DNA from 3 places in the Salinivibrio sp. PR919 genome. Region 1 is predicted to be linked to each of the others. Evidence: predicted binding sites of a transcription regulator. Region 1 holds the regulator's gene; each other region holds the start of a gene.

Region 1 (3,303 bases):
ATTTTATGAAGGCTTGCATGGCGGAGTGGTGGATGGTGACGTCAATGTCGCCCAACATGTTGATTTACTGATCGGCATGGTGCCTATCGTTAACTTGGAGTGGATTCAAAAGTTTGTCCGCGATACGCGCGACCGCGGCCATTCCCGCGAGGCCGTTACGGACTCCATTGTGCGTTCCATGGACGATTACTTGCACTATATTACGCCGCAGTTTTCTCGCACGCATATTAACTTCCAACGCGTCCCAACCGTAGATACATCTAACCCGCTGAATGCAAAAGGGATCCCGTCACTCGACGAAAGTTTTGTCGTGATCCGCTTTCGTGGCATGAAGAACGTCGATTTTCCTTATTTACTGCAAATGATCAGTGGCGCCTTTATGTCTCGGCACAACACGCTGGTCGTGCCCGGCGGTAAAATGGGATTTGCGATGGAGCTGATTATTCGCCCCTTGATCCAACAGTTGATTGAGAAAGGCAAGATAGGTTAAGCGCCGTAGCGCACTTAACGTGTATTACTTCTCAGGTCGTGATCTTAGCCACATTTTTGCCGAATTTTTAGGCGGTTGGCTTAGATCAAAATCAAGAAATCCAGATAGAAAAAAGATACACTCTTGTTAACATACAGTGAGCTTGTAGCCTGCGCCAAGACCTCGTATTCTGTGCATTGGACTGATGGGTTTCCATTCAGACAAAGACAGGACGTCGTTGCCGGGCAACACATGCAGAGGAAATAAGTTATATGGTTCCAGGAAAACCTCAAACAGACCCTACACTCGAGTGGTTCCTTTCACATTGTCATATTCACAAGTACCCGTCCAAAAGTACTCTGATCCATGCAGGGGAAAAGGCGGAGACCTTGTACTACATCGTGAAAGGTTCTGTGGCCGTACTAATCAAAGATGAAGAAGGCAAGGAGATGATCCTGTCTTACCTTAACCAAGGTGACTTCATCGGCGAACTTGGTCTGTTCGAAGAGGACCAAGAGCGCACCGCATGGGTACGTGCGAAATCACCTTGCGAAGTGGCAGAAATTTCATTCAAGAAATTCCGCCAGCTGATCCAAGTTAACCCAGACATTTTGATGCGTCTCTCCTCTCAGATGGCGCGTCGCCTGCAAGTGACCAGCCAGAAAGTGGGAGACCTTGCCTTCCTGGACGTGACCGGCCGCATTGCACAAACCCTACTGAACTTGGCGAAGCAACCTGACGCCATGACTCACCCTGACGGCATGCAAATCAAGATCACGCGTCAGGAAATCGGTCAAATTGTTGGCTGTTCGCGTGAGACGGTTGGGCGTATCCTTAAAATGCTGGAAGAGCAGAATCTTATCTCAGCTCACGGTAAAACCATTGTGGTTTACGGCACACGCTAATCCTCGCGTGTTGCGATAAAACCGGCGCTTTTGCGTCGGTTTTTTATTTTTATTGACTGGAAACTCATTACCTAAGTTCTACACTTCAAAAACGACCCATCTAACAACTGATTAACAGGATGTCGTTTATGAGAAGCTTACGTCACACCCTTGCTGCATTGCTACTCGCGGCGGTTTCTTCAACTGCTGCGGCGAATATCACCATTGTCCACCCAGAACCACGGGCTGGCTCTGCCCTCGATTTATACGCTATCGACTTGATTGAGTTTTTAGCGGAAAAATCGGGTGAGTCTGTCACGTTACAGGCCTTTCAAGGCCAAATTGGCTCTCAGTCTCGTAAAGTAGAAATGCTGAAACAAGGACGACTGACGGTAGATTGGCTCGGGGCCGACCGTACCCTTGAGTCAGAGTTACTTCCCATCCGTTATCCAGTTTTTCGGGGTCTCTTAGGCCATCGCTTGTTCATTACTAATCAAGCCACCGAACCCAAGCTTGCACAAATCAGTGACCAAGCAGGGCTCAATAATCTGACCATGATCCAAGGGCAAGGCTGGGCCGATGTGAAGGTCTTGCAGTCAGCGGGATTTCGGGTTCGAGAAATTTCAAGCTTTGAGAATATCTTTAAAGCCGTCGATACCGGACGGGCAGACCTCTTCCCGCGTGCGCTTATCGAACCTTTTAGCGAACTGGCAGAGCGACCTCAATATGCAAATCTGTTGGTCGATCCGCACTTAATGCTGATCTATCGCTTCCCGATGTTCTTGTTTGTATCGCCCCAAAACCCAGAGGTGGCGACCATGCTCAATGATGCCTTTGCGGCCGCCTATCAAGACGGATCCTTCATCGAATTTTTTGAGAATGCGCCTCTGGTAAAAGAGACCTTTGAGAAAGCCAATATTGGTGAGCGCACCTTTATTCGCGTCGACAACCCACATCTGAGTAATGAAACTCAGGCGATTGACGATAAATTCTGGCTCGATATTGAAAGTCGCTAAACACAGCCACCCAAAAAAGGAGAGCATCGCTCTCCTTTTCTTCTCTCGCCACTATTGATGCGTACTTTCAAAGATTTTATCAGCCGAGGCGGCGACAAAACCTTGATAAAGTTCACCGTCCGGAAGCGGATACCGTTTCGCAAACTCGTAGAACCCCCCCGGAATATCATGGCGTGCATCGCTAAATTGCACCGGCACGCGATCAGCCATCGTCGAGGATTGCTCCAAAAAGACTGATGCATCCCCTTTGACCTCCCCGCCAGATTCGTTAATGGTAAAACCATTTTGGCGCAAGGTATCGTTAACCGCTTGACAGCTATCATGGTTGTTCAGCTGATTCACGCTGACGGTAAAGTGGTTCGCCCCATAGCCATGCGCTGCCACCCAAGCTGCATATTCACTTTCATCCGCTAACGTCTTGTAGGTTTGCCAATCCAACTCCCACAAACGTCCTTGATGAAGAAAATCGCTCCCTTTCAGCGCATCATCGTCTACATTCGCCACTAAGTCGCGCACGATGGATTGCAATGTTGTCGAGCATTGGCCCACCATCAATTCACTAATAAACACTTTCGGCATCAAAGGGTCGGGATGCTCGTAGTGACGTGCGTTGAGCTTCTTCGCTTCAAAGGTGTACTCACCTTTCGGTTCATAGCCCAACGCAATAAAAGGACGGGCAAGCTTGTCCAGCCCTACATTAGGCAGTGCAAAGGTGCGCAGTGCAATGTGATCATTGATCAGGGGTTGGCCTTCTTCGAGCAACCCATGCACTTTCTGCGCAGAAGGGCAAAGACGCTGGGTGTAGTCTTGCCACAGTCTGTCAAATAACGCTTGGCAACTATCCATGTTGTTCTCCTTAATCAAGAGGCGTGATCCCCGGCGCAAAGCTCTCGGGCAAGGTGACCTGCTCGCCTTCCATCGATGCCATAGGGTA
Region 2 (3,303 bases), on a different contig from region 1:
AGGCAATATTTAAATATTTGTGCGTTTGTATCGACAAGCGCCAGCCGCGCGCAATACAGGTATCAATACATAGCTTGGTGGCACGAGACTTTTGACTGACCGGCTGTAGCGCAATGGTTGCCTTCGGTGAAGGTGGACAGTCGCCAAGCAGCGCATCTAACTGTGCAATGTCTTTTTCGGTACCCACAGGGTGTTTGATTTCGTTCGCGCGCGCCATCGCACTGGCTAGTACCGGTAATTTGCCGCGCATATTGATTTTAGGTGACACCGTGACCCAAGTCTGCGGGCTGGTTTTGACCTCATATGTGCCACTGGTTTCAATTTGGCACTGACACCCAACCGCTTCTAGCGCCTCGGTTAAGGGCACCAAGTCGTATAGGCAAGGCTCCCCCCCAGTAATCACAATGTGTTTAGCCTGATAGCGTTGGGTGATTTCTGTCGCAATATCTTTCGCACTCAGCCAGCACCAAGCAGGCGAGTCTTCTGACTTATCGATAATAAATATCTTGTCTTGCTGATCGTTATCATCGGTTTCCCATGTTTGCTTGGTATCGCACCAAGCGCAGCCGACAGGGCAACCTTGCAAGCGGACAAAGACGGAGGGCACGCCAGTAAATGTGCCTTCTCCCTGAATAGTTTCAAATATTTCGTTTACTCGGTACATCATGCTTTCTGGCGGTTCGATTCGACGGCGCATTATGCCAATTTATCCTCCGCAGATCTTGCTTTTTCACGATTGATTGGATTTTTACCATAGTTACTAAATCGTATGGTTTCGTGAGGCTAAACGCGATTTTCACACCTTAAAGTGATAGATATCACGCGGCGACCTTATTGTGCTTCACAATTAGTTCGCAAAGTAAAAAAATTCAATTATACGCATCATCATGAATAGGATCGCCAGATCCCAGCAGTAATAGGACAGGGCATGATTATTGGGCAGCCGGGGCATATTGATCATATCAAGCGCAAAAATGCCGGCACAGTTTACAACTTGATCGACCGCTTTGGGCCTATCTCGCGCATCGAGCTTTCCAAACGCAGCCAGCTGGCACCTGCCAGTATTACTAAAATTGTCCGTGAGCTAATGGACGCACACCTTGTCAAAGAAACACAAATTCAAGAAACCAGTATGCGTGGTCGACCCGCCGTTGGGTTGATGCTGGACAATGACGGGTGGCAATTCTTATCGATGCGTTTAGGGCGCGGTTACCTCACGATGGCTTTGCACTCGTTAAGCAGTGACATTCTGGTACAAGAACGCCATGAGTTGGCGGTGATGCCTCAAGAGGCCTTGCTAGCGACCGTTGTCGAGTACGTTAAAGCCTTCTTTTCGCGTCATCATGACGTGGTGGATCGCGTGACAAGCATCGCGGTGTCGTTGCCAGGCTTAGTGAATAGTGCGCAAGGAACGGTCATTCAAATGCCGCACTTTGAGGTTAGCCATATGCCATTGGGACCCGTCCTGCATCGAGAAACAGGATTACCGGTTTTTGTGGGTAATGATACCCGCTCGTGGGCGCTGGCTGAAAAGTTATTTGGTAACGCGAAAGAATCAGATAGCGCGGTGCTGATTGCCGTTCACAATGGCGTTGGGGCTGGGATTATCCTAGAAGGAAAAGTACTCCAAGGGCGCGTGGGGAATGTGGGTGAGCTGGGTCATATTCAAGTGAAGCCATTTGGTAAGCGATGCTTTTGTGGCAATTATGGCTGCTTAGAAACCGTGGCAAGTTTAGCCGCGGTCATTGAGCAGGTAGAAACCTTGCTCGCAGAGGGGCACCCTAGTCAATTGCGCGGTAAAACCCTCACCATTGACGCGATTTGTGATGCCGCCGTCGCCGGTGATGCGTTGGCGCAACGCGTGATTACAGAGCTTGGCCATCACCTAGGAACGGCGATCGCCATCGTGGTGAATTTATTTAATCCGGAAAAAATATTATTTGGCGGCGAGTTTAACCGGGCGAAATCGGTGCTCTATCCAGCAATCATGGAATGCTTAAAGACGCAAACCATCCCTTTATACAGCCAAAACTTAGTGCTAGAAGAAAGTTATTTCTACACGCAAGCGACCATGCCGGGCGCTGCGATGGTGAAACAAGCCATGTACGACGGCAAACTACTCATGAAGGTACTGGAAGGCTAGTAACGAGCGCATAAACGAAAAAAGCAGGTGCCAAGCACCTGCTTTTTTGTATCAAACCTGAATGGGAGCGCTATCCGCCTTTTGCCGATAAAACGCCCTTTATCGGCTTATCCGTTTTTACGCTCTTCACCCATACAGGCTGCGGCGGTAAAGACTACGTCTGTTGAGCTGTTAAGCCCCGTTTCTGCTGAATCTTGCAACACACCAATGGTAAAGCCAACACCGACCACTTCCATGGCAATTTCGTGTGGGATACCAAACAAGTTACACGCCAGTGGGATCAGCAAGAGTGAGCCGCCAGCAACGCCTGATGCACCGCACGCAGACACTGCGGCAACAATGCTAAGCAGAATTGCAGTGGCAATATCCACTTCAATCCCTAAGGTATGTACCGCGGCGAGTGTAAGAACCGTGATGGTGATTGCCGCGCCACCCATGTTGATCGTTGCCCCGAGTGGAATCGAGACAGAGTAAGTATCTTCATCAAGCTTGAGCTTACGGCACAGCTGCATATTCACAGGGATATTCGCGGCTGAGCTGCGGGTAAAGAAGGCGGTAAGGCCACTTTCACGCAGGCAGCGGAAAACCAGTGGATACGGATTTTGGCGCGTTTTATAAAACACGATCAGTGGATTAACGATCAACGCAATCGTTGCCATACTGCCAAGGAGCACACCAAGCAAATGAATGTAGCCAAGCAGCGCATCAAAACCACTTTGTGCCAAGGTGTTGGCGACAAGGCCAAAAATACCGATGGGCGCAAAACGGATCACGAAGCGCACAATCATAGACACGCCTTCAGACACGTCAGAGAAGACGCGTTTGGTCTCGCTTGATGCATGGTGTAAGGCAATGCCCAAACCAATCGCCCACGCGAGAATACCGATATAGTTGCCGGACATCAGAGCGTTGACTGGGTTATCGACAATATTAAACAGCAAGGTGTTTAATACTTGGGTAATGCCTTCCGGTGGCGCGACAGCTGCATCGGTTGCGGCAAACTGTAAGGTCGTCGGAAACAAAAAGCTCATGGTAACCGCGGTCAAGGATGCCGCCAGCGTGCCGAGCAGGTAGAGGAAAATAATAGGGCGCATATTGGCGCGCTGACCTTTCTTTTGGTTAGCGATAGAGGCAGCAACCAAAACGAAGACCAAAATGGG
Region 3 (3,303 bases), on a different contig from region 1:
GCCATCAGGGACCAGACTTTTTCTAGGTTCTCGAGCCGTTGTAAGAAAAAGGCACTTTCCGCAAGCGCAGGGTCGGCGAGCTTGGCCGAAATGTCATTTTCTTTCAGTCGCTCGTTGATCAAATCGTGAATTTTCGCCAAGCTCTGGTTGGCTTTTTTACTCGCTTGCTTCAATTGCTGGCAGGGCTCTACCAAGGCGTCAGGCAGTTCGCCATCAACAAAACGGTAGCAGCCATCCTCATTGATGGGTAACCCACTAATAATTTGGTTGGTGTCGCGTAAAGTGGGGATCAGCACTTGGATCGCGTCTAATAAACTATCCACGAAGCGGCTTGCGCGCTTCATATCCGCGGTATTACCGAGCTTAACCGCGGCTTGGTTGAGCTTTTGTAGCCATCCAGTCGCACCGAGTAAACTGGCATTGGCGGCAGAAAAGTCGCGCGCGACTGTGGGTAAATGGTGGGCTTCATCAATCATATAAAGACATTGCTCTGGCTCGGGCAAGATCACCCCACCACCCAGCTCGAGATCGGCCAGTAGTAGGCTGTGATTGACGACCACAACATCCGCTTTATCCATCGCCTCGCGTGCCTTGGCGAAGGGGCACTGACGATGAGCGTTCAATCCGGCGTGGCAGGTGTGCTTGTCTGACGCAATGGCTTGCCAGAGGTGATCGGCAATCGGCTTGGGCCAGCTATCGCGGTCGCCATCCCACTTTCCGCGGCTAAATGCCGAGTACATGTCATTGAGTAGCCGTTGCTCGTTTTGCTTGGGCTCTTGGGTGAACAGCGCGCCTTGAATGCTGTCTGTATCTGCCACTGCACTTAATTTGTGTGCACAACAATATCGTTGGCGCCCTTTTGCCAGAATAAAATCAAACGGTTTTGGGCAGATGCGACGAAAAAATGGAATATCTTTATTGGCTAACTGCTCTTGCAAAGCCACTGTTGCGGTCGAAATCACCACTTTTTTATTGTTATTAAGCGCAAAGGGGATGGCCCCCATAAGATAGGCCATCGATTTGCCCACACCTGTACCCGCCTCCGCCACAAATAGCCGGCGCTTGTTGTCGTAATCGCCTGCTAGCGTTTTTGCAAGCTCTGCCACGAGATAGTTTTGTACCTTTCTAGGAACAAAGTGGGGAAGTTGCGCTTGTAGGGTTTGATAGCAGGCGCGGATGTCTGATTTTACGGCAGGGCTGAGCATCAATATGTCCGGCTTAAGGGAGAATGGCGCGCAGTATAGCACGACTCAAAAACGTGAAAACGATCCCGAACTGCAAGATTTCTTTACATTAATGAGATCCCAATCACGAATTTATATTGAACCAATTTGCCCTATCTTGCTGTTCTACTTGTCGATTAGGAAAGCGCCTATTTTAAGCTATTGAATAGTTTTTTATTCTGAAAAATTAATATTTTTTATATTAATTTGGTTTTTAATTCTGTTTTGTGCTGTCGTTAACTTTTATCAAGATTGGTTAATGTCTGACCGTTTACTGTGATCTTCATTCAGCGAAATCTTCTAACTATTTGTTTTTTAAACTTTGTGAGTTATGATCTGTACGGTTTAGGGTGAGTTGACAGAATCCTAATTGTTCTGCACGATTACCCACGAAGTTTCAGTGGATTGGCATTTTGTTCTTTGCAGCATTATGACAGCCACCATATAACAGAGTTCCAAAAAAGAACTCATAATGACTAAATAGAAAAGGCAGTGGATTAACCATGAAAAAGACTATTCTAGCAATGGCAGTTCCAGCTCTGCTGGCTGCTGGCTCAGCATCTGCAAGCATCAACCTGTATGACGCAGACGGCGTTAAAGTAGACCTATCTGGTGCAGCTGAAGTTCAGTACATGCAAGAAATTGGTAATGACAAAGACGGTATGTGGCGCCTAGATGATGGCGACCTTGCTGTTAATACTGAAGTTGCAGTGTCGCCTGAAATGAGCGTACTGGCTGGTATGTCATTTGAGTTTGAATCAGAAGAAGCTCTGACTAAAAACCCAACGAACGGTAACGTTGAAAACAAAGAACTGTTCGTAGGTTTCAAGAGCGACAGCTTCGGTCAAATCACTTTCGGTCGTCAATATCTCCTAAGTGATGATATTGGTATCACCAAAGATTATGAGCTTTCAATTTCATCTTTTGACGGCACTGAAGCAACTCACGGTGCGCAAGTGGCTAAATACGTCTACGACAACGGCACAGTGTATGGTGGTATTTCTACGCGTCAAGACAGCGATGGCAATGATGATGGAAACGCAGAACTGTCTATCATCGATGCGCGTTTAGGCTACCGTGTAGCTGACTTCGATATTCGTGGCTATTACTACAAAGCTGATGACGTTGGTGCAGATAAACCAGCTTCAAGCACAGATGTAACAGCGTATCAGTTTGAAGTTGAGTATGCAGGTATTGAAAATGTAGGCTTGGCAGCTTCTTATGGTAATGGCGAAGCTGAAAGAGTTGTAGGTGGTGCGGAAGTCGCTGATACTGATTATTTCTCTTTGGCTGCTGATTACACCATGGGCAATACTACCTTCGCTGCAGGCTGGGACCGCCAAGATCCAAAAGAGGGTGATAATGTCAACGGTTATTACGCTAACGTGACATATGCTCTGCACAGCAACGCTAAAGTATACGCAGAAATCGGCGATACTAACGCAGATAACGCTGACCTAGGCTACGTAGCGGGTATGGAAGTTAAGTTCTAATTGAGCTTAACGATACCACTACAGCATGTAGTATTCGTTCTAAAAAGCCGCCTTCGGGCGGCTTTTTTATTCATGGTTTTGGCGAATCAGTGAGAAAAGAATAATGAAGCAGTTGAAATGGGCTGGACTAGCGTTGGGTGTCACCCTGTTATCAGGTGTCGCTCAGGCCGCAACGATTACCTCAGCACGGGGTGTTGAGTTTTTGGTGATTGATGGCACCGAAGTGAAATTTGACAGCTGGGCGCCTCAGCAAAGTGTTGAACTAAGCGATGGCAAACACCAGTTAGTGATGCGCTATGAAGGGGAAGTGAAGCGCGGCAGCAAAGATGTTGTTTTTACCTCTCGCCCTTATGTGTTTGATTTTAATGTCGATGGACGTGATGCCACCATTGATATTGATACCCGCCTTTCGGCACAAAGCCAAGCGTCGAGCTATTTTGCTTCAGGCCCACAATGGCAAGCGGAGTTCGAGAGTGGTGAGGTGATGCCGTTGAACGCGACTGAGCTTAAAGGTGACGGTTTTGCTGCTTACGCAGATATGGAAGCGTTAGTGGCAGACTATAACCGCGCCAATGGTATTATTTTAG

What was found. Region 1 encodes CRP, which controls carbon source genes, mostly activating them, when cyclic AMP is high. Its sites were predicted from a motif close to TGTGANNNNNNTCACA; they were not measured.
Region 2: mlc (sugar metabolism global transcriptional regulator Mlc) is a predicted target of CRP. The motif match lies at 808-823, and genes of this name have one in related genera.
Region 3: dinG (ATP-dependent DNA helicase DinG) is a predicted target of CRP. The motif match lies at 1,298-1,313, and genes of this name have one in related genera.

The regions. Positions count from the first base shown of each region.
Region 1 covers NZ_MUFL01000021.1:15,078-18,380, forward strand. Annotated here, with positions in the region: gene BZG83_RS05960 (phosphoribulokinase) at 1-490, shown strand, start outside; gene crp (cAMP-activated global transcriptional regulator CRP) at 742-1,374, shown strand; gene BZG83_RS05970 (hypothetical protein) at 1,503-2,369, shown strand; gene BZG83_RS05975 (DUF1338 domain-containing protein) at 2,421-3,215, opposite strand; gene astD (succinylglutamate-semialdehyde dehydrogenase) at 3,226-3,303, opposite strand, start outside.
Region 2 covers NZ_MUFL01000020.1:26,164-29,466, reverse strand. Annotated here, with positions in the region: gene queE (7-carboxy-7-deazaguanine synthase QueE) at 1-664, opposite strand, end outside; gene mlc (sugar metabolism global transcriptional regulator Mlc) at 929-2,143, shown strand; gene sstT (serine/threonine transporter SstT) at 2,251-3,303, opposite strand, start outside.
Region 3 covers NZ_MUFL01000005.1:47,908-51,210, reverse strand. Annotated here, with positions in the region: gene dinG (ATP-dependent DNA helicase DinG) at 1-1,205, opposite strand, end outside; gene BZG83_RS01755 (porin) at 1,727-2,716, shown strand; gene BZG83_RS01750 (YccT family protein) at 2,820-3,303, shown strand, end outside.